2 regions of the Citrobacter sp. KH_055_1 genome follow, and region 1 is predicted to be linked to the other one. Evidence: predicted binding sites of a transcription regulator. Region 1 holds the regulator's gene; the other holds the start of a gene.
The links. The regulator Fur, encoded in region 1, represses iron uptake genes when iron is present. The targets are predictions, from matches to a motif close to ATAATAATGAGAACNACTATCAA.
Positions count from the first base shown of each region.

Region 2: sodA (superoxide dismutase [Mn]) is a predicted target of Fur. The motif match lies at 4,150-4,172, and genes of this name have one in related genera.

Region 1 covers NZ_CM174473.1:3,313,428-3,322,306, reverse strand. Annotated here, with positions in the region: gene AC3ITF_RS15760 (sigma-54-dependent transcriptional regulator) at 1-1,256, opposite strand, end outside; gene fur (ferric iron uptake transcriptional regulator) at 1,533-1,985, opposite strand; gene AC3ITF_RS15750 (ryhB-regulated fur leader peptide) at 1,978-2,064, opposite strand; gene fldA (flavodoxin FldA) at 2,275-2,805, opposite strand; gene ybfE (LexA regulated protein) at 3,086-3,373, opposite strand; gene ybfF (esterase) at 3,502-4,275, opposite strand; gene seqA (replication initiation negative regulator SeqA) at 4,471-5,013, shown strand; gene pgm (phosphoglucomutase (alpha-D-glucose-1,6-bisphosphate-dependent)) at 5,038-6,678, shown strand; gene kdpE (two-component system response regulator KdpE) at 6,777-7,454, opposite strand; gene kdpD (two-component system sensor histidine kinase KdpD) at 7,451-8,879, opposite strand, start outside.
Region 2 covers NZ_CM174473.1:4,565,125-4,574,003, forward strand. Annotated here, with positions in the region: gene cpxR (envelope stress response regulator transcription factor CpxR) at 1-215, shown strand, start outside; gene cpxA (envelope stress sensor histidine kinase CpxA) at 212-1,585, shown strand; gene yiiM (6-hydroxyaminopurine reductase) at 1,652-2,326, opposite strand; gene AC3ITF_RS21430 (dihydrodipicolinate synthase family protein) at 2,479-3,369, shown strand; gene sodA (superoxide dismutase [Mn]) at 3,458-4,078, opposite strand; gene AC3ITF_RS21440 (L-fucose/L-arabinose isomerase family protein) at 4,334-5,755, shown strand; gene rhaT (L-rhamnose/proton symporter RhaT) at 5,958-6,992, shown strand; gene rhaR (HTH-type transcriptional activator RhaR) at 6,989-7,840, opposite strand; gene rhaS (HTH-type transcriptional activator RhaS) at 7,993-8,841, opposite strand.

The DNA of each region.
Region 1 (8,879 bases):
GGGAGCAGTACATTTTCGCTATTTTGCTGAAACAGGCTGAAGATCTTATCCCAGAATTCACTAATAAAATAGTTCAACGGTACTACAGGGAGAACCAATTGCTGTAGCGTCATCGAAGGGGTAAATACGACAGCGGTTCCTACAACCTGGTGATTAATTTGCACACCATGCGGCATAAAGCTGTCTGGTAGATCGTCTAAGTGTAAAGAGAGGCACTGATCTGCTTGAGACTTTGCAAAACGCGTGGCACTCAGGCAGGTGATGGTATTTTTTAATTCACCGATATTTCCGCTGTAGATGTGTCGTTTTAAGACGTTCAGCACCTGTGGGGACAGTTTGATATTGCGCTTGAGCAGTTTCGACTCATGCAGGAAAAAGGCATAAATAAACTGGATTTTTTCCGCTTCACCGCGCTGTTCCAACGAAGGAATGGCAATATTCAGCGGGATACGACGTATAAACGTGTCCAGAAAATACTCTTTGGGCGAGACGGTTGTGGCGAAAACCAGTCTGACCTGAGCGCTGATTTCTTTTTCGCTTTCCCCCATGCGACGAAAACGCCCGGTATCCATAAAGGTGAATAACTTTTCCTGACCCTCCGGATGTAAGCGGTGGATCTCATCCAGAAATAGCACCCCTCCATCGGCTTTTTGCAGAAGTCCTTCGCTGGTTTTATCTGCCCCTGTAAATGCACCTTTGATATAGCCAAAGAGGTGACTCGAAAGTAATTCAGGGTTGTTGGCATATTGAGCACAATTGAACGCAATAAATGGCGCGGTGGGGGGCAGGATTTTCTTCTCCACAGCTCGCTGCCAGGATAATTGTGCCAGCATGCTCTTACCGCTGCCGGTCGGGCCATACAGCATTACTGACAGACCGTGAGGGGGATAACAGATCGCGGTATTCAATTTTTCTATAACGGGGACTAAACTTCCCTGGGAACCGATCAATCCGGCAAACGTGTCTTGTTGTTTATATTGATGCTTTTTTAGCTCAGCGGCGCCTGAGAAGACGGACTGACTGACACGAAAAAACTGTTCTTCAAAAACGGCTTTGTGCAGAAAATAGACGGGCCGGGTATTCAGTTTTATGACCAGATTATCGTCAATGAGCTGATTCAGATAGTGGCTGATGGTATTACGCTTCACATTGAAGTGTTCTGCCATCGTTTGGGCCGTATGAAAGTCGTCCAGCGAGTCAAAAGAAAAATGACGGGTCTCTTCTGCCAAAAATGCAAAGATCTCTTCTTTTAACACCGTGAGCCTCTTAACTGTTCCATGCGGGTTCTAACGTCTGGTGCGCATATAATAGTAACAAAAATAAAATGTTGTGGGACATCATGGCTCATTTGGAGTTTTTGAGCCATCACGTTTTCTACGCGTGTTATTTTGATTTAACCGCGGGGGAGGTTATCACATTTTGCGGATAGTCGGCGGATGGTTGGCGGTGATTGTGACTATTTCGTACTTAAATTTTACTGATACGTTAATCCCCGGCTCAACGTTGAGCGGGGGACTGACGTGATTCAAAACTTATTTTGCAACACCGTCGTGCGCATGCTCATCTTCGCGGCAATCGCCTTCAGCGCAGTGGCCGTAAAGATAGAGGCTATGATTCGTTAAACGAATACCATGTTTAGTGGCAATCTCACGCTGGCGCGCTTCGATAGAGTCATCGCTGAATTCGACCACTTTGCCACAGTCGAGGCAAATCAGGTGATCGTGATGATGCTGTTGAGTCAGTTCGAAGACGGACTTGCCCCCTTCGAAATTATGGCGGGTTACGATACCGGCATCATCAAACTGGTTCAGCACGCGATACACGGTCGCCAGACCAATCTCTTCACCCATGTCGATCAGGCGTTTATATAAGTCTTCCGCACTGACGTGATGGTTATCCGGTCCCTGAAGAACTTCCAGAATTTTTAAACGAGGAAGCGTTACTTTCAGGCCAGCCTTCTTTAATGCGGTATTGTTGTCAGTCATGCGGAATCTGTCCTGTAGCTAAACGGTTCACTTCATTAAAAGAAGTGACAGAAAATGCACTTGAGATAATGCGTATCATTATAGAACTGCCACGCCTAAATGAAAACTGCAAGCCTCTGGCAAATATTGTTAATCAAAACGTGGTATCGCCAACAAACACACTGTGCAATACCCGATTGGCATCCAGCCATTGTACAGGGTCAGGCGAGAAAGTTACAAATTTGTAGCAATTATTTTGATTGGTTTTATCTATTGATGCGGCACAGATGAAGATCTGCGCCGCACGAAATTAGGCGTTAATAATCTCGTCGAGATGCAGTTCCGCTGAAATCTGCTTAACCCATTTTTCAACGCGTTCTGCGGTCAGTTCAGGCTGGCGATCTTCATCGATAGCCAGGCCGACAAAGTGGTCGTCGTCAGCCAAACCTTTGGATGCTTCAAAGTGGTAACCCGCCGTTGGCCAGTGACCGACGATGGTTGCGCCGCGCGGTTCGATGATGTCGCGAATCGTGCCTAACGCATCGCAGAAATATTCTGCGTAATCTTCCTGATCGCCACAGCCAAACAAAGCAACCAGTTTACCGTTAAAATCAATGTCTTCGAGGGTCGGGAAGAAGTCGTCCCAGTCACACTGCGCTTCGCCGTAGTACCAGGTCGGGATGCCGAGCAGCAGAATGTCATACCCTTCCAGGTCTTCTTTGCTGCTTTTTGCAATGTCATGTACATCGGCAACGTCTTTACCAAGCTGTTTTTGAATCATTTTTGCGATGTTTTCGGTATTACCGGTGTCGCTGCCGAAAAAGATGCCAGTGATTGCCATGAGTAAAATAACCTCTTGAAACTTATTGAAATGGTGGTGGCGCATTGCCCACGGATAAGGGCAATCATAGCAGAACAGTCAGGCATGCGGAAACAGCAAACACGCTGGACTGCACTCTGTGCTACACGATTTATGATTTATACCCGTCATACTTCAAGCTGCATGTGCGTTGGCTTTCCTCGCTCACCCCAGTCACGTACTTATGTACACTCCTGGAGATTCGCTGCGTCGCCGCCTTGATGCAACTCGAATTATTTAGGGTATAGAGCAGAATTTCAGACTATGCCTGACCACGCAATGTGGCGAGTTGGATCATCAGCATTTCTTCAATGAGTTCACTGCGGCTCATATTACGCGCATCAGCCAGCTCATTCAGCGCGTCAACGGCGTCGGCGTTCAGTTTCAGTTCGACACGCTTAAGCCCACGAACTTTGTCGCGTTTAAGCTGATTACGTTTGTTAATACGTAACTGTTCATCACGCGAAAGCGGATTGGTTTTGGGTCGTCCCGGGCGACGCTCCTGCGCGAACAGATCTAATGTCGTACGGTCCGTTTGTTCTTTGGCCATGATCTTGGTGACTTCGGGGAAACAATCAGCCAGGCGTCTGCCCGGATGGATAGCGCGCCATCATACATCAGCAGGGGAGGCGCGCCAACGCCCACGCACGTAATCGCGCGCGGACGCTGAGTTTTTAATCAGTTAGCCTGTTCTGTCAGATAACGACGGATGGCGCGCAGCACGGCTTCGGGTTTTTCTGCATGCACCCAATGGCCCGCGCCGGCAATAACATGTGCCCGTGCCTGGGGAAATTGCGCCAGCAATGGGGCTCGATACGCTTCAGTAACGTACGGTGAGTTCCCCCCAGGGATGAACAGCGCCGGGTGATCCCAGGCCGGAATGGTTTCCCAGCCGACAATATGCGGATACTGATCCCACAATACCGGGACGTTAAAGCGCCATTCACCGTCTATAAATGATTTCAGCAGAAACTGGATCACGCCTTCTTCTTTAAGATGTTGGCGCATCACGCTAGCCGCCTGCTGGCGCGACGCGGCTTCTGCATCCGTCACCGCATTAATCGCCGCAAATATCTCATCGTGACGGCGGACCTGGTAATCAACCGGGGCAATATCGATAGCCACCAGCTTATCGATACGTTCCGGTGCCAGGGCGGTTAGCGCCATCACGGCTTTGCCCCCCATTGAATGGCCAATAAAGGTGGCTTTTTCTATCTGTTGGGCATCCAACGTATCCAGCAGATCTTGCGCCATCGCCGGGTAGTTCATCTCCGGAGAACGGGGGGAGAGGCCATGATTTCGCATATCAACCTGGATGATATTGTGATCGACAACCAGAGAGCGGGCCAGTATGCCCAGATTGTCCAGGCTGCCAAACAGCCCGTGCACCAGGACGATGGGAGAATTATTGTGCAGGTTTTGTGCAGATTGCGCTCGGATATTCAATTTCATGGCAAAGTTCTTTTTTTCACGCTAGCGGGTTAGGGTATCATGTTGACCATTCTGCCACACGGCTGCAACAACTACGGTTACTCCGAGTTTTTCCGGCCATCGGGCTTGACGCTATCCGCTGTTGGGATTTGCCTTTACACTACGCGTGTACAGTCCCAACAACTTGTATTCAGCTAAACACCGCACTGGATTAAGATGAAAACGATTGAAGTTGATGATGAACTCTATAGCTATATTGCCAGCCATACCAAGCATATCGGCGAGAGCGCATCCGACATTTTACGGCGTATGTTGAAGTTTTCCGCTGCATCACAGCCTGCCACGCCGGTGGTGAAAGACGTCCGCGCCGTGCAACCTGTCGTGGAAGCCAAGCCGGTTAACCCTGTAAAAGACAAAGTGCGCGCCATGCGTGAACTGCTGCTTTCCGATGAATATGCGGAACAGAAAAAAGCAGTGAATCGCTTTATGCTGGTGCTGTCTACACTCTATTCACTGGATCAACACGCGTTTGCCGAGGCAACAGAATCGTTGCATGGTCGCACGCGCGTCTATTTTGCAGCGGATGAACAGACGCTGCTGAAAAATGGTAATCAAACCAAGCCGAAACACGTGCCAGGCACGCCGTATTGGGTGATCACCAACACGAATACCGGCCGTAAATGCAGCATGGTTGAACACATCATGCAGTCAATGCAATTCCCTGCGGAATTGATTGAAAAGGTTTGCGGAACAATTTAATCCTTGCATTAGAAGGACCAGGCAATGGCAATCCACAATCGTGCAGGTCAACCTGCACAACAGAGTGATTTGATTAACGTCGCCCAACTGACGGCACAGTACTATGTACTGAAACCAGAAGCAGGGAATGCAGAGCACGCCGTTAAGTTCGGTACGTCCGGGCATCGCGGCAGTGCAGGTCGTCACAGTTTTAACGAACCGCACATTCTGGCTATCGCTCAAGCGATTGCTGAAGAACGTGCGAAAAACGGAATTACTGGCCCTTGTTATGTGGGCAAGGACACTCACGCGCTGTCTGAACCGGCATTTATCTCTGTACTGGAAGTGCTGGCGGCAAACGGTGTTGATGTCATCGTGCAGGAAAATAACGGCTATACGCCAACGCCCGCCGTGTCTAACGCTATCCTGGTCCACAACAAAAAAGGCGGCCCGTTGGCTGACGGTATTGTGATCACACCGTCCCATAACCCGCCGGAAGATGGCGGGATTAAATACAACCCGCCAAACGGTGGTCCGGCAGATACTAACGTCACTAAAGTGGTGGAAGACAGGGCCAATGCACTACTGGCCGATGACCTTAACGGCGTGAAACGTATTTCACTGGATGCGGCGCTGGCGTCGGGTCACGTGAAAGAACAGGATCTGGTGCAACCGTTCGTTGAAGGATTGGCAGACATCGTCGATATGGCCGCGATCCAGAAAGCGGGCCTGACGCTGGGTGTTGATCCGCTGGGTGGCTCCGGTATCGAATACTGGAAGCGTATTGCTGAGCACTACAAACTGAATCTGACCATCGTTAACGATCAGGTTGATCAGACCTTCCGCTTTATGCATCTCGACAAAGATGGCGCCATCCGTATGGACTGCTCTTCTGAGTGTGCCATGGCGGGTCTGTTGGCGCTGCGTGATAAGTTCGATCTGGCGTTTGCCAACGATCCGGACTACGACCGTCACGGCATTGTTACCCCGGCTGGGTTGATGAACCCGAACCATTATCTGGCGGTGGCAATCAACTACCTGTTCCAGCATCGTCCGCAGTGGGGCAAAGAGGTTGCTGTCGGTAAAACGCTGGTGTCCTCCGCGATGATTGACCGCGTGGTGAATGACCTGGGTCGCAAGCTGGTGGAAGTGCCGGTTGGCTTTAAATGGTTCGTTGACGGTCTGTTTGACGGCAGCTTTGGCTTTGGCGGTGAAGAGAGCGCGGGCGCGTCATTCCTGCGTTTCGACGGTACGCCATGGTCGACGGACAAAGACGGGATCATCATGTGCCTGCTGGCGGCGGAAATTACCGCGGTTACCGGTAAAAATCCGCAGGAACACTATAATGAACTGGCCGCGCGCTTTGGTGCGCCAAGCTACAACCGTTTACAGGCTCCCGCGACGTCTGCGCAGAAAGCTGCGCTGTCTAAACTGTCTCCGGAAATGGTTAGCGCCAGTACGCTTGCCGGTGACCCGATCACTGCACGTCTGACCGCTGCACCAGGTAACGGTGCCTCCATTGGCGGTCTGAAGGTGATGACCGACAACGGCTGGTTTGCCGCACGCCCGTCCGGCACCGAGGACGCCTACAAGATTTACTGTGAAAGCTTCCTCGGCGCTGAGCATCGCCAGCAGATTGAGAAAGAAGCGGTTGAGATTGTCAGCGAAGTGCTGAAAAACGCATAAGGCGTAGACCGGATGACGATGCTCGCGTCGCCATCCGGCATGAATTATAAAAGCCGGATAGCTTATATGCTGATCCGGCTTTTTTATTCAGCATCTGTTCACGGCATAAATCGATAGCCGATCCCGGTTTCGGTAATAAAGTGACGTGGACGGGCCGGGTCCAGCTCGAGCTTCTGGCGCAAGTGCCCCATATAGATTCGCAGGTAGTGGCTGTGCTCGACGGCATTGGGTCCCCATACCTGGTTTAACAACTGGCGTTGGGTGAGCACTTTACCCGCGTTGTTCAGCAGGACCGCAAGCAGGCGAAACTCAATCGGCGTCAGATGTATTTCCTCTTCACCACGGTGTACCAGCCGCGCGGCAATATCCACTTTAATGTTTGAGAATTGAACCACCGGTTCGGGCGTTTGCCCGGTTGCGTGGCGGCGTAAGGCCACGCGTAAACGCGCCTGCAGCTCGCCAATACCAAACGGTTTGCTGAGATAATCATCGGCACCGGCGTCCAGCGCGGCGATTTTGTCGCTCTCCTCACTGCGGGCAGAAAGCACAATCACCGGGATGGCACTCCATTGTCGCAGGTCGCGAATAAAATCGATGCCGTCACCGTCCGGCAGGCCGAGATCGAGAATGATGAGATCGGGTTTTCGCGTGGCCGCTTCCAGCAGGCCACGTTGCAGCGTTTCTGCTTCGTAAACGCGCAGGCCATCGGCTTCCAGCGCGGTGCGCAGAAAGCGGCGAATGGCCTGTTCATCTTCAACAATCAGTACGTTTGTCACATATCCTCATGAAAATCTTCAAGTTCAGGGGGCGTTTCCTGCGGGAGTGTAACACGGAAGCATGCGCCACCCTGCGGTCGATTGTGGGCGGTAATCGTCCCGCCGTGTACGTTCACAATCGCCTGACAAATAGCCAGTCCCAGCCCTACGCCCGGTACAGAGGATTCTTTGTTTCCCCGGGAGAACTTGTCGAAAATAGCGTGTTCTTGGCCCGCTGGAATGCCGGGGCCATTATCCCATACATCCAGAAACAGATGCTCACCTTCTACCTGCGCATCAATGCCGATTTGTGCCTGTGGACCTGCGTACTTAATGGCGTTTTCCAGCAGGTTAATCAGCACCCGTTCAAACAGTGGACCGTCAACGTGAATCAGCGTCAACGGCGCCGGAAGCGACAGATTAATCGGCGCGGCTAAGCCGGGTTCCAGCATTTGCAGGGCGCTACCTACTACTTCTTCCAGCGTTAACCACTCCTTCTTAAGATTAAAGCCGCCAGATTGGATCCGCGCCATATCCAGCAAATTATTGACCAGCCGGGTGGTATTGAGCACGTGCTGGCGAATTTCGCTGGCCTGGCGGGCGTGGGGAGAACCTTCGCTGGCGAGATCCAGCGTTAAAATCTCCGCCTGACCGAACAGCACCGTGAGTGGCGTGCGTAAATCATGGGAGAGGGCCGCCAGCAGGGCATTGCGGATGCTCTCTCGTTCGCTGGCCAATCGCGCCAGTTCTTCGCTGGCGGTCAGCGTCAGGCGTTCGAGCGCACTGGCAACCAGCAGGGTAAAGGTTTCCAGCAGACGCTGCTGCTCCGGGATCATCAACTGACGCAGGTTTCCCGGCTCCACTACCAGCAGCCCGTGCGTTTTGTCAGCGCTTTTCAGCGGCAAGATTTGATACGGCACGCCGGGGAGGGTATCGGTGCCGGCACCTGCCGGTTGTCCTTTATCAAAACTCCATTGGGCAATGGCGTCATCCCACGGCGTCATGCCCTGCTGCTCTGTCAGCGGTGCCAGCTTTCCGTGCTCATCCGGCAATAACACCTGGCTGCGGGCCTGAAAGGTGGAGGCGATAAACTGTTCGCTGGTGGTGGCGATATCTTTCTGGCTACGTCCCACGGCCAGCGCTTTGGACATCTCATACAGATGACGCGTTCGCTGCTCCCGATAACGCGCGACCCGCGCCTGATAGCGCACGCCTGCGGTCAGATTCCCAATAACCAGACCAACCGTTAACATGACCGCAAAAGTGAGCAGATACTGGACGTCTGAGACGGCAAGCGTCCCGCGTGGCGCAATAAAGAACAGATCGAAGCTGGCGACGTTGATCATGGTCGCCACTACCGAGGGCCAACGACCATAAAACAGGGCGATAACCACCACGCCTAACAGATAGAGCATCACCAGATTGGCGGCATCAAAGGTAACCAGC
Region 2 (8,879 bases), 1.3 Mb from region 1:
TCACCCTGCTGTATTTGCTGGCGCAGCATCTCGGCCAGGTGGTTTCTCGTGAGCATTTAAGCCAGGAAGTGCTGGGCAAACGCCTGACACCGTTCGATCGTGCTATCGACATGCATATCTCGAACCTGCGTCGTAAGCTGCCGGAGCGTAAAGACGGGCACCCGTGGTTTAAAACCCTGCGCGGTCGCGGCTATCTGATGGTCTCCGCTTCATGATAGGAAGTTTAACCGCACGCATCTTTGCCATCTTCTGGTTAACGCTGGCACTGGTGCTGATGCTGGTGCTGATGTTACCCAAGCTCGACTCACGCCAGATGACCGAGCTACTGGATAGCGAACAGCGCCAGGGGTTGATGATTGAGCAGCACGTTGAAGCTGAACTGGCGAACGATCCGCCCAACGATTTGATGTGGTGGCGTCGCTTGTTTCGTGCGATAGACAAGTGGGCGCCGCCGGGACAGCGGTTATTACTTGTTACGACGGAAGGACGCGTGATCGGCGCAGAACGCAACGAAATGCAGATCATTCGTAACTTTATTGGTCAGGCCGATAACGCCGATCATCCGCAAAAGAAAAAATACGGTCGTGTTGAAATGGTTGGGCCTTTCTCCGTCAGAGATGGCGAAGATAACTACCAACTGTACCTCATTCGGCCTGCCAGCAGTTCACAATCTGACTTCATCAACCTGCTGTTTGACCGACCGCTGTTACTGCTGATCGTGACCATGTTAGTCAGCTCTCCGTTGCTGCTTTGGCTGGCCTGGAGTCTGGCAAAACCGGCACGTAAGCTGAAAAATGCGGCGGATGAAGTGGCACAGGGCAACCTGCGTCAGCATCCTGAACTGGAAGCCGGTCCGCAAGAATTCCTGGCGGCAGGTGCCAGCTTTAACCAGATGGTGACGGCGCTGGAACGCATGATGACCTCACAGCAACGCCTGCTGTCGGACATCTCTCACGAGTTGAGAACGCCGTTAACGCGTCTGCAATTGGGGACCGCGCTGCTGCGCCGTCGTAGCGGCGAGAGCAAAGAGCTGGAGCGTATTGAAATGGAAGCGCATCGACTGGACAGCATGATCAACGATCTGCTGGTCATGTCGCGCAATCAGCAGAAAAACGCGCTGGTCAGTGAAACCGTGAAGGCGAATCACCTGTGGGGTGACGTGCTGGATAACGCCGCCTTTGAAGCCGAGCAGATGGGCAAATCGTTCACAGTTAACTTCCCGCCAGGGCCGTGGCCGCTGTACGGTAACCCGAATACGCTGGAAAGTGCGCTGGAGAACATTGTTCGCAACGCCCTGCGCTACTCACACACCAGGATTGAAGTGGGCTTCGCGGTGGATAAAGACGGGATTACCATCACCGTGGACGATGATGGTCCGGGCGTGAGCCCCGAAGACAGAGAACAGATTTTCCGTCCGTTCTATCGTACCGATGAAGCGCGCGATCGCGAATCTGGCGGTACTGGTCTGGGTCTGGCAATTGTTGAAACCGCTATTCAGCAGCATCGTGGCTGGGTCAAGGCCGAAGACAGCCCATTGGGTGGTCTGCGCCTGGTGCTGTGGCTGCCGCTGTATAAACGTGCGTAATTGTGCCTGTTGCGCCGGATGACGATGCTAACGCATCTTATCCGGCCGACAGGTTCAATAATCGCCTTATTTTCCCCACAATCTCCGCGAATTATCTTCGATCTTGCCGCTTAAGCGGCGTTTCTGCATGGTTCTGGTCCAGCTCTTTGACAGCCCCGCCGCCGACAGCAAACGGTGATACTGGTCGTCATCAAACGGCATATGCCAGGCAATGGCGATGGCCTCTTGCACGCTAACGTCACTCACACGAGACGCCAGTACCAGCGGCGCATCCGCCGATACCATGCCGGGTGCGATAACGCTGCACAACCAGCCGGTCTTGCCCGCATCCTGCATCTGGCTTGCCATGTCGCTAATAGCAAAATGAAAATTCAGCTTAAAACACGGCGAGCGTGGCTGTGTGACCTGAATCAGCGCCTCACCCCACTGGAAGATATCACCAATAAAAACATTCTCTTCCGTCATGCCCTGCGTTGACAGGTTCTCGCCAAAAGCGGGCGCGACAAACAACTCTGCCTGTTCAGGAAAAGCCTGTCGCCAGTGTAGGTAGTGTTCACGCGGATAGTGGCACAGCGCGCGGTCCGGCCCACCGTGAATTTTCGTTTCTGCCTGTTCATCCCCTGCCAACCCTAATTCGGTCAGCATCAGCTCGCCATCGACCTGAACTTTCGCAATCGCACTGGGGCGGCTTCCCGTGTAATCCCGAATCTTGCCTGCAAATACATCAACCGGATATCGCATCTGTTCCCTCTCCCGATAACTTTTCCCCATTACACCCTATTTATTCTACCCTATTCGCTCAAAATGAGAGCACGGTTGGTGTGAAACGTAGGGACACATGCTATCAATGTAAGTTGGTTTTGAAACAACATTTCAATTAAGGAGTCGACAACGTGACGGGTCAATCGCAATTTGCTGGCGTCTGGTGTCCTTCCATTACGCCAATGGACAATGACGGCAAGATCGATTTCAACGGTCTGAGCCAGCATCTCAAACGCCTTACCGAGGCACAGATCGACGTTATTTTGCTGATGGGAAGCATTGGGGAATTTGCCTCCTTTACGCTCGACGAAAGGCTGCAGTTGATCCGTGAAGCCCGAGCTATGAGCTCGCTGAAGATGGTCGCCAACGTCTCATCCACCTGCCAGAATGATGTGCTACTGATGGCGCAGGAAGCGTATCACGCGGGATACGATGCCGTCATGATCCTGCCACCTTACTATTACGGACAAACGGCAACGCAGCTGCTGAGCTACTTCCGCCAGTTAGGGCAACAACTCAGCGGTCAATGGTTTGCCTATAACTTCCCGGCCCGTACCGGCTGTGATTTAACACCTGAGCTGGTTGCTACCCTGGCCGGGGAATTCCCGAACTTCGCCGGTATCAAAGACACCGTGGACTGCCAGTCCCATACCCGCAGTATGATTCAGACCACCCGCGCTGTACGCAAAGATTTTGCCGTACTCTCCGGCTACGACGAATATTACATCCCCAACCTGCTGGCAGGCGGCGCGGGGATTATTTCTGGCCTAAATAACGTGATGCCTGAGCTGTTTGTCCACGCACGCGAGGCGTTTAAACAGGGCGACCTGGCGGCGTTGCGTGATATTCAGGATAAGATTGGCACGTACATGTCCATCTACGCTATTGGCGAGGATTTTGTCACCACCATTAAAACCGTGGTGTCGCGTAAGTTTGGCTATTGCACCGGCGTTTCGCGTAATGCAGGTGGGGAGTTAAACGAGGACCAATGCCGAATAATTGATGAGGTGTTTGGGCGTTAATATTACCCGGCCCGCATCATGATGTGGGCCGGGTAAGTGCATCAGGCAATACAGCGTTACCGCTCTACGCCATCAGGCTGTATGGGGCTTATTTTTTCGCTGCGAAACGCGCGGCAGCTTCGTCCCAGTTAACCACGTCCCAGAATGCTTTGATGTAGTCCGGGCGACGGTTCTGGAATTTCAGGTAGTAAGCGTGTTCCCAAACGTCCAGGCCCACGATCGGGAAGCCGGAAGCGCCAGAGATAGCCTCACCCATCAGCGGGGAATCCTGGTTGGCAGTAGAAACCACAGCCAGTTTGTCACCTTTCAGTACCAGCCATGCCCAGCCAGAACCGAAACGGGTTGCCGCTGCTTTTTCAAATTCAGCTTTGAAGTTATCAACAGAGCCAAAGTCGCGTTCGATAGCCGCTTTCAGGTCACCCTGCAGCGTAGTACCGGTTTTCAGACCTTTCCAGAACAGGCTGTGGTTAGCGTGGCCGCCTGCGTTGTTACGCAGTACGGTTTTCTTATCCGCTGGCAGCTGATCCAGTTTAGTGATCAGCTCTTCAACAGGCAGGCTAGCGAATTCAGGCAGGCTTTCCAGCGCAGCGTTCGCGTTGTTTACATAGGCCTGGTGGTGCTTGGTATGGTGGATTTCCATCGTCTGCTTATCAAAGTGCGGTTCAAGGGCATCATAAGCGTACGGCAGGGATGGCAGTGTATAACTCATAATCATCTCCAGTATTGTCGGGCGGCCAGTGTTAACGCCGCGTAAGCAGTTGAGTCATTATAGTTAATTAAATGATATTGAAAATGATTATCAATGCCGCACTTTTTACAGGGCTATTGCAAGATGAAAATGTGAGCGCCACCGGGAAAATCAGGCGAATTTTGCCAACCTGCGTAGGAAACAGGCAGCGACATAAAGGACATGGGAGACAAAGCACGAGATAGTCTGCGGATTATCTCACAAGGAAATATTGCTATGTCTGTCAACATCGCCCTTTTCGGAATCGGCCTCGACACATACTGGCCCCAGTTTGCTGGCCTGGAGTCACGCTTGCAGGGTTACCTGCAAACGATTGATGAGCGTCTGACGGCGCAACAGGCCACCGTCATTAATGGCGGCCTGATTGATAACGTCGATAAAGCCGATGATCTTATCAGGCGATTACAACAGCAGCCGGTCGATGCGGTCTGTCTTTACATTAGCACCTACGCACTCAGCGCAACGGTTCTACCCCTTGTACAGAGTATCAATAAGCCAGTTATTATTATGGCCCTACAGCCGGAGCCTGGTCTGCCCTATTCGGCAATCCGCCAAATTCCCGATCGGGGCGGACGTACTGGAGAGTGGCTGGCGCACTGCCAGGCCTGCAGCGCGCCCGAACTGGCAAACGTATTTAATCGTGCGAATATCCGCTTTCAGTTGATTGTTGGTGCGTTACAGGGCGATGAGTACGTCTGGCAACAAATGGCACAGTGGCTACAGGCCCTTAATGCCCGCCAGATGCTGGCAAACTGTCAGGTCGGCGTACTCGGACACTATTATGACGGCATGGTGGACGTTTACAGCAATATGACGAACCTGTCCGCCAAATTGGGCGTACGCTTTAAGCCACTGGAAATGTGTGAGCTGGCGGAATACCGCGAGCAGGTCAGCGAGACAGATCTCAGCGTCAAACAACAGGAAATGTACCGTGTGCTTCAGCTGGATCCGACATGCGAACCGGCAGAGCTTGATCGCGCACTCACCACCGCCTGCGCCATGGATAAACTGATTGCCCAGAACACACTCGGTGCACTGGCCTACTACTACGAAGGTAGAAACGGCAATGCTTACGAGAACATCATCACCTCAATCATTCTTGGCAACACACTACTCACCCACCGTGGTATTCCCGTGGCAGGTGAATATGAAATCAAAAATGTACTGGCGATGAAAATTCAGCAGCTTCTGGGGGCGGGTGGTTCATTCTCTGAGCCATATGGAATTGAATTTATTGATGATGTTGTATTGTGGGGACATGATGGCCCGGCGCACCCGCTGATGGCCGATGGTCCGGTGCGTCTGGTTCCGCTGCCGGTTTATCATGGTAAACCGGGTAAAGGTGTGTCTATCCAGATGACCGTGAAACCGGGCCCGGTAACCTTTCTTTCGGTCATTGAAGATGCCGAAAACGGGGTGCGTTTGCAGTATGCCGAAGGGGAAGCAGTGGCAGGTGAAGTCCTGGATATCGGCAATACCAACAGCCGCTATCGCTTCCCGTTATCGGCTCGCGATTTCACCACACAATGGTGCATGGGCGGTCCAGCCCATCATTGCAGCATTGGCCTTGGTCATCATGGTGAGGTACTGGAAAAACTCGCCTGGCTACTGGGTATTCAGACGGTAAAAATCTGCTAACCCTTAATATTATCGCCCTTCTCAAAAAAGAGGGGCGGATCAGCATTTGTGATCAACATCCTTTTCATCCCCTGAATTTTGCCAGCATTGCCCATCCTACGGCAGCATGCTGAAGGTTAATTCATTGCTCACTCTTTAGACTTTTGAATATCAAAACGGGTGATTTTCATCCAGCCAGAACGACAATTTAAAAGGAACCAGAATGGGTAACGCAATTACGATGGGGATATTATGGCATCTTATCGGTGCCGCTAGTGCCGCTTGTTTTTATGCCCCTTTTAAAAAGGTACAACACTGGTCCTGGGAGACCATGTGGTCCATAGGCGGTTTTGTTTCATGGTTGATCCTGCCCTGGCTCGTCAGCGCAATCCTGCTGCCAGACTTCTGGGCCTATTACAGTTCATTCAGCGCATCCACACTACTGCCGGTATTTTTATTCGGCGCAATGTGGGGGATCGGTAATATCAACTATGGCCTGACCATGCGCTATCTCGGCATGTCGATGGGGATCGGCATCGCTATCGGCATTACGCTGATTGTTGGCACCTTAATGACACCAATCATTGCCGGTAAATTTGACGTGCTCATCGGCACTCCGGGTGGGCGTATGACCCTGCTTGGTGTGCTGGTCGCGCTGATCGGCGTGGCGATAGTCACTCGAGCAGGACAGTTAAAAGAACGCAAGATGGGTATCAAAGCCGAAGAGTTCAACCTGAAAAAAGGTCTAATACTGGCGGTGATGTGCGGCTTTTTCTCCGCAGGGATGTCCTTTGCCATGGATGCGGCTAAACCGATGCACGAAGCCGCCGCTGCGCTCGGTATCGATCCTTTGTATGTCGCTCTGCCAAGCTACGTAGTCATTATGGGAGGCGGTGCGGTGATCAACCTGGGATTCTGCTTCATTCGTCTGGCAAAAATGAAGAACCTGTCGGTAAAAGCCGACTTCTCGTTAGCAAAACCACTTATTATCAGCAACATCCTGTTCTCGGCCCTTGCCGGTCTGATGTGGTATCTCCAGTTCTTCTTTTACGCCTGGGGCCATGCCAAAATTCCGGCGCAGTATGACTACATGAGCTGGATGCTGCACATGAGTTTCTACGTCCTGTGCGGCGGTATCGTCGGCCTGATCATGAAAGAGTGGAGCAATGCGGGAAAACGCCCTGTCAGCGTGCTGAGCCTCGGCTGCGTGGTGATTATCCTTGCCGCAAACATTGTCGGTCTGGGAATGGCCAGCTAGTCCTGCGGATTACTGAGATGACGCCACTGGCTCGGCGTCATCCCGGTTTCTCGCGTAAACACCACCGAAAAGTAGTTACTGTCCTCAAAGCCACAACGCATAGAAATCTCACCAATCATCAACTTGCTATGTTGCAGCAAATACTGAGCGTGGCAGACCCGCACCTGTCGAAGATACTGGTTGATGGTCATTCCAGTCTGGCTGCGAAACTGCTGACGCAGCACGCGCTCGCTGCACTGCTCCCGTTGACAGAATTTATCCAGTTCAAAGGTATGCTCATGGCTGCCGGCCAGCGCAGTGATCAGCTTATCCAGCAGTGTCTCACTGGTGGTGGCCGGGAGCCTATCCGTGGCATAACGATGGCGCTTGAGAAGCGTCACCAACTGTCCGAACAACAGCTCCGCCATATCATTACATAACGGATCGCGCTGCTGGCTTTCGTGTTCCAGTTGGCTAATCACCTGTCGAGCCTGAGCCATACCGGCACTGCCCAGCCGCCAGTGGGGCTGGCACGGCGTGCCGTTGTTAAAACCGGGGATCACATCTTCCCATCCCAGATTCAGCGTCAACCGCTCAGGGCAGTAGATAATATTCTGCAGGACGAGGTCGTTAACAGAGGTGTACGAGTGTTTGTCTGCGGCGCGAATGTAAAACAGATCGCCACGGGTTATTCGATACGGCCGATCGTTGAGAACATGCAGACCATTGCCACGCCAGACCATCACCAGCTCACAAAACTCATGAGTATGTTCGGCAAACACATCCTGCGGATAGCGATCGGCGACGGCGACGGCCTGCTGTTCGCTCGCAAAAAAGTCTGATTTCAGAAGGACTAGCTGATTCGCCACCACATCACCTCAACCTGAACGCTTGCCGGATGCGCTGCGCTTATTCGGCCTACAGGGCATTCATGTAGGCCGGACAAGGCGCAGCCGCCATCCGGCATTAAAGGGTATGATTATCAGCAAACGGACGGTAAAAAACGTTGATAGCTTTCGCGTTACTGGAGGCTGCTTCCGGCCATGACGTCGCGGCCCTGGCGAATATCGCGCGGTGACCAGTTAAACTCCCGGCGAAATAGCGTCGAAAAGTGGTTACTGTCGCCAAAACCGCAGCGATAAGCGATGTCCGTAACGCTGTCATCGCTATGGCGCAATAAGTGCCGTGCTTTGATTAGCCGCAGGCGATTGAGATAGCGCTGCGGCGTCAGCCCGGTTTGCTGTTTGAGCTGGCGGTGCAAGGTGCGTAAAGAGAGCGAAAACTGCTCAGCCACCGCATCCCAGCAGACTTCGTCGGCAAAATTATCTTCCAGCCACGCCATCAGCCGGTTTAGTCGCGCATCGTTATCCGCTGCCGCTTCCATCAGACTACTTTTGCGTAGCAGCACCAGCAGTTGCATAAACAGGATCTCGCGATTGGCCGCCGTCGGCGTATCCATCTCCTCACCAAGATGCTCTATTTGCCCCACCAAGTGACGGACCTGCTGCAGTACGCCCTGATTCACGCGCCAGTGGGACGGATACTGACCGTTCTGCTCCTGAGGTAACAACTGGTTTAACCCGGCCAGAAACTGAAACGCATCAGGGGAACGATACAGTACATTTGTCAGGCACAGGTTGTCAGTATGTTCATATAAGTGTCTGTCATGATCGCGGACAAAACAGACCGTCCCGCCGCTAATGGTGTAGGGCTGTCCATTGAAAACATGAATACCTGTTCCATGCTCAACTATCACAATTTCATGAAAATCATGATGATGCTCGGGAAAAGCAGTCTGGGGCAGTCGCGGTTCGATCGCCACAGGCGCTTTACCTGTCGGAAAAAAATCCACGCAATGCAGTACGGTCATGATGACTTCCTTCCAGATCAAATGAACATGGCTGCATA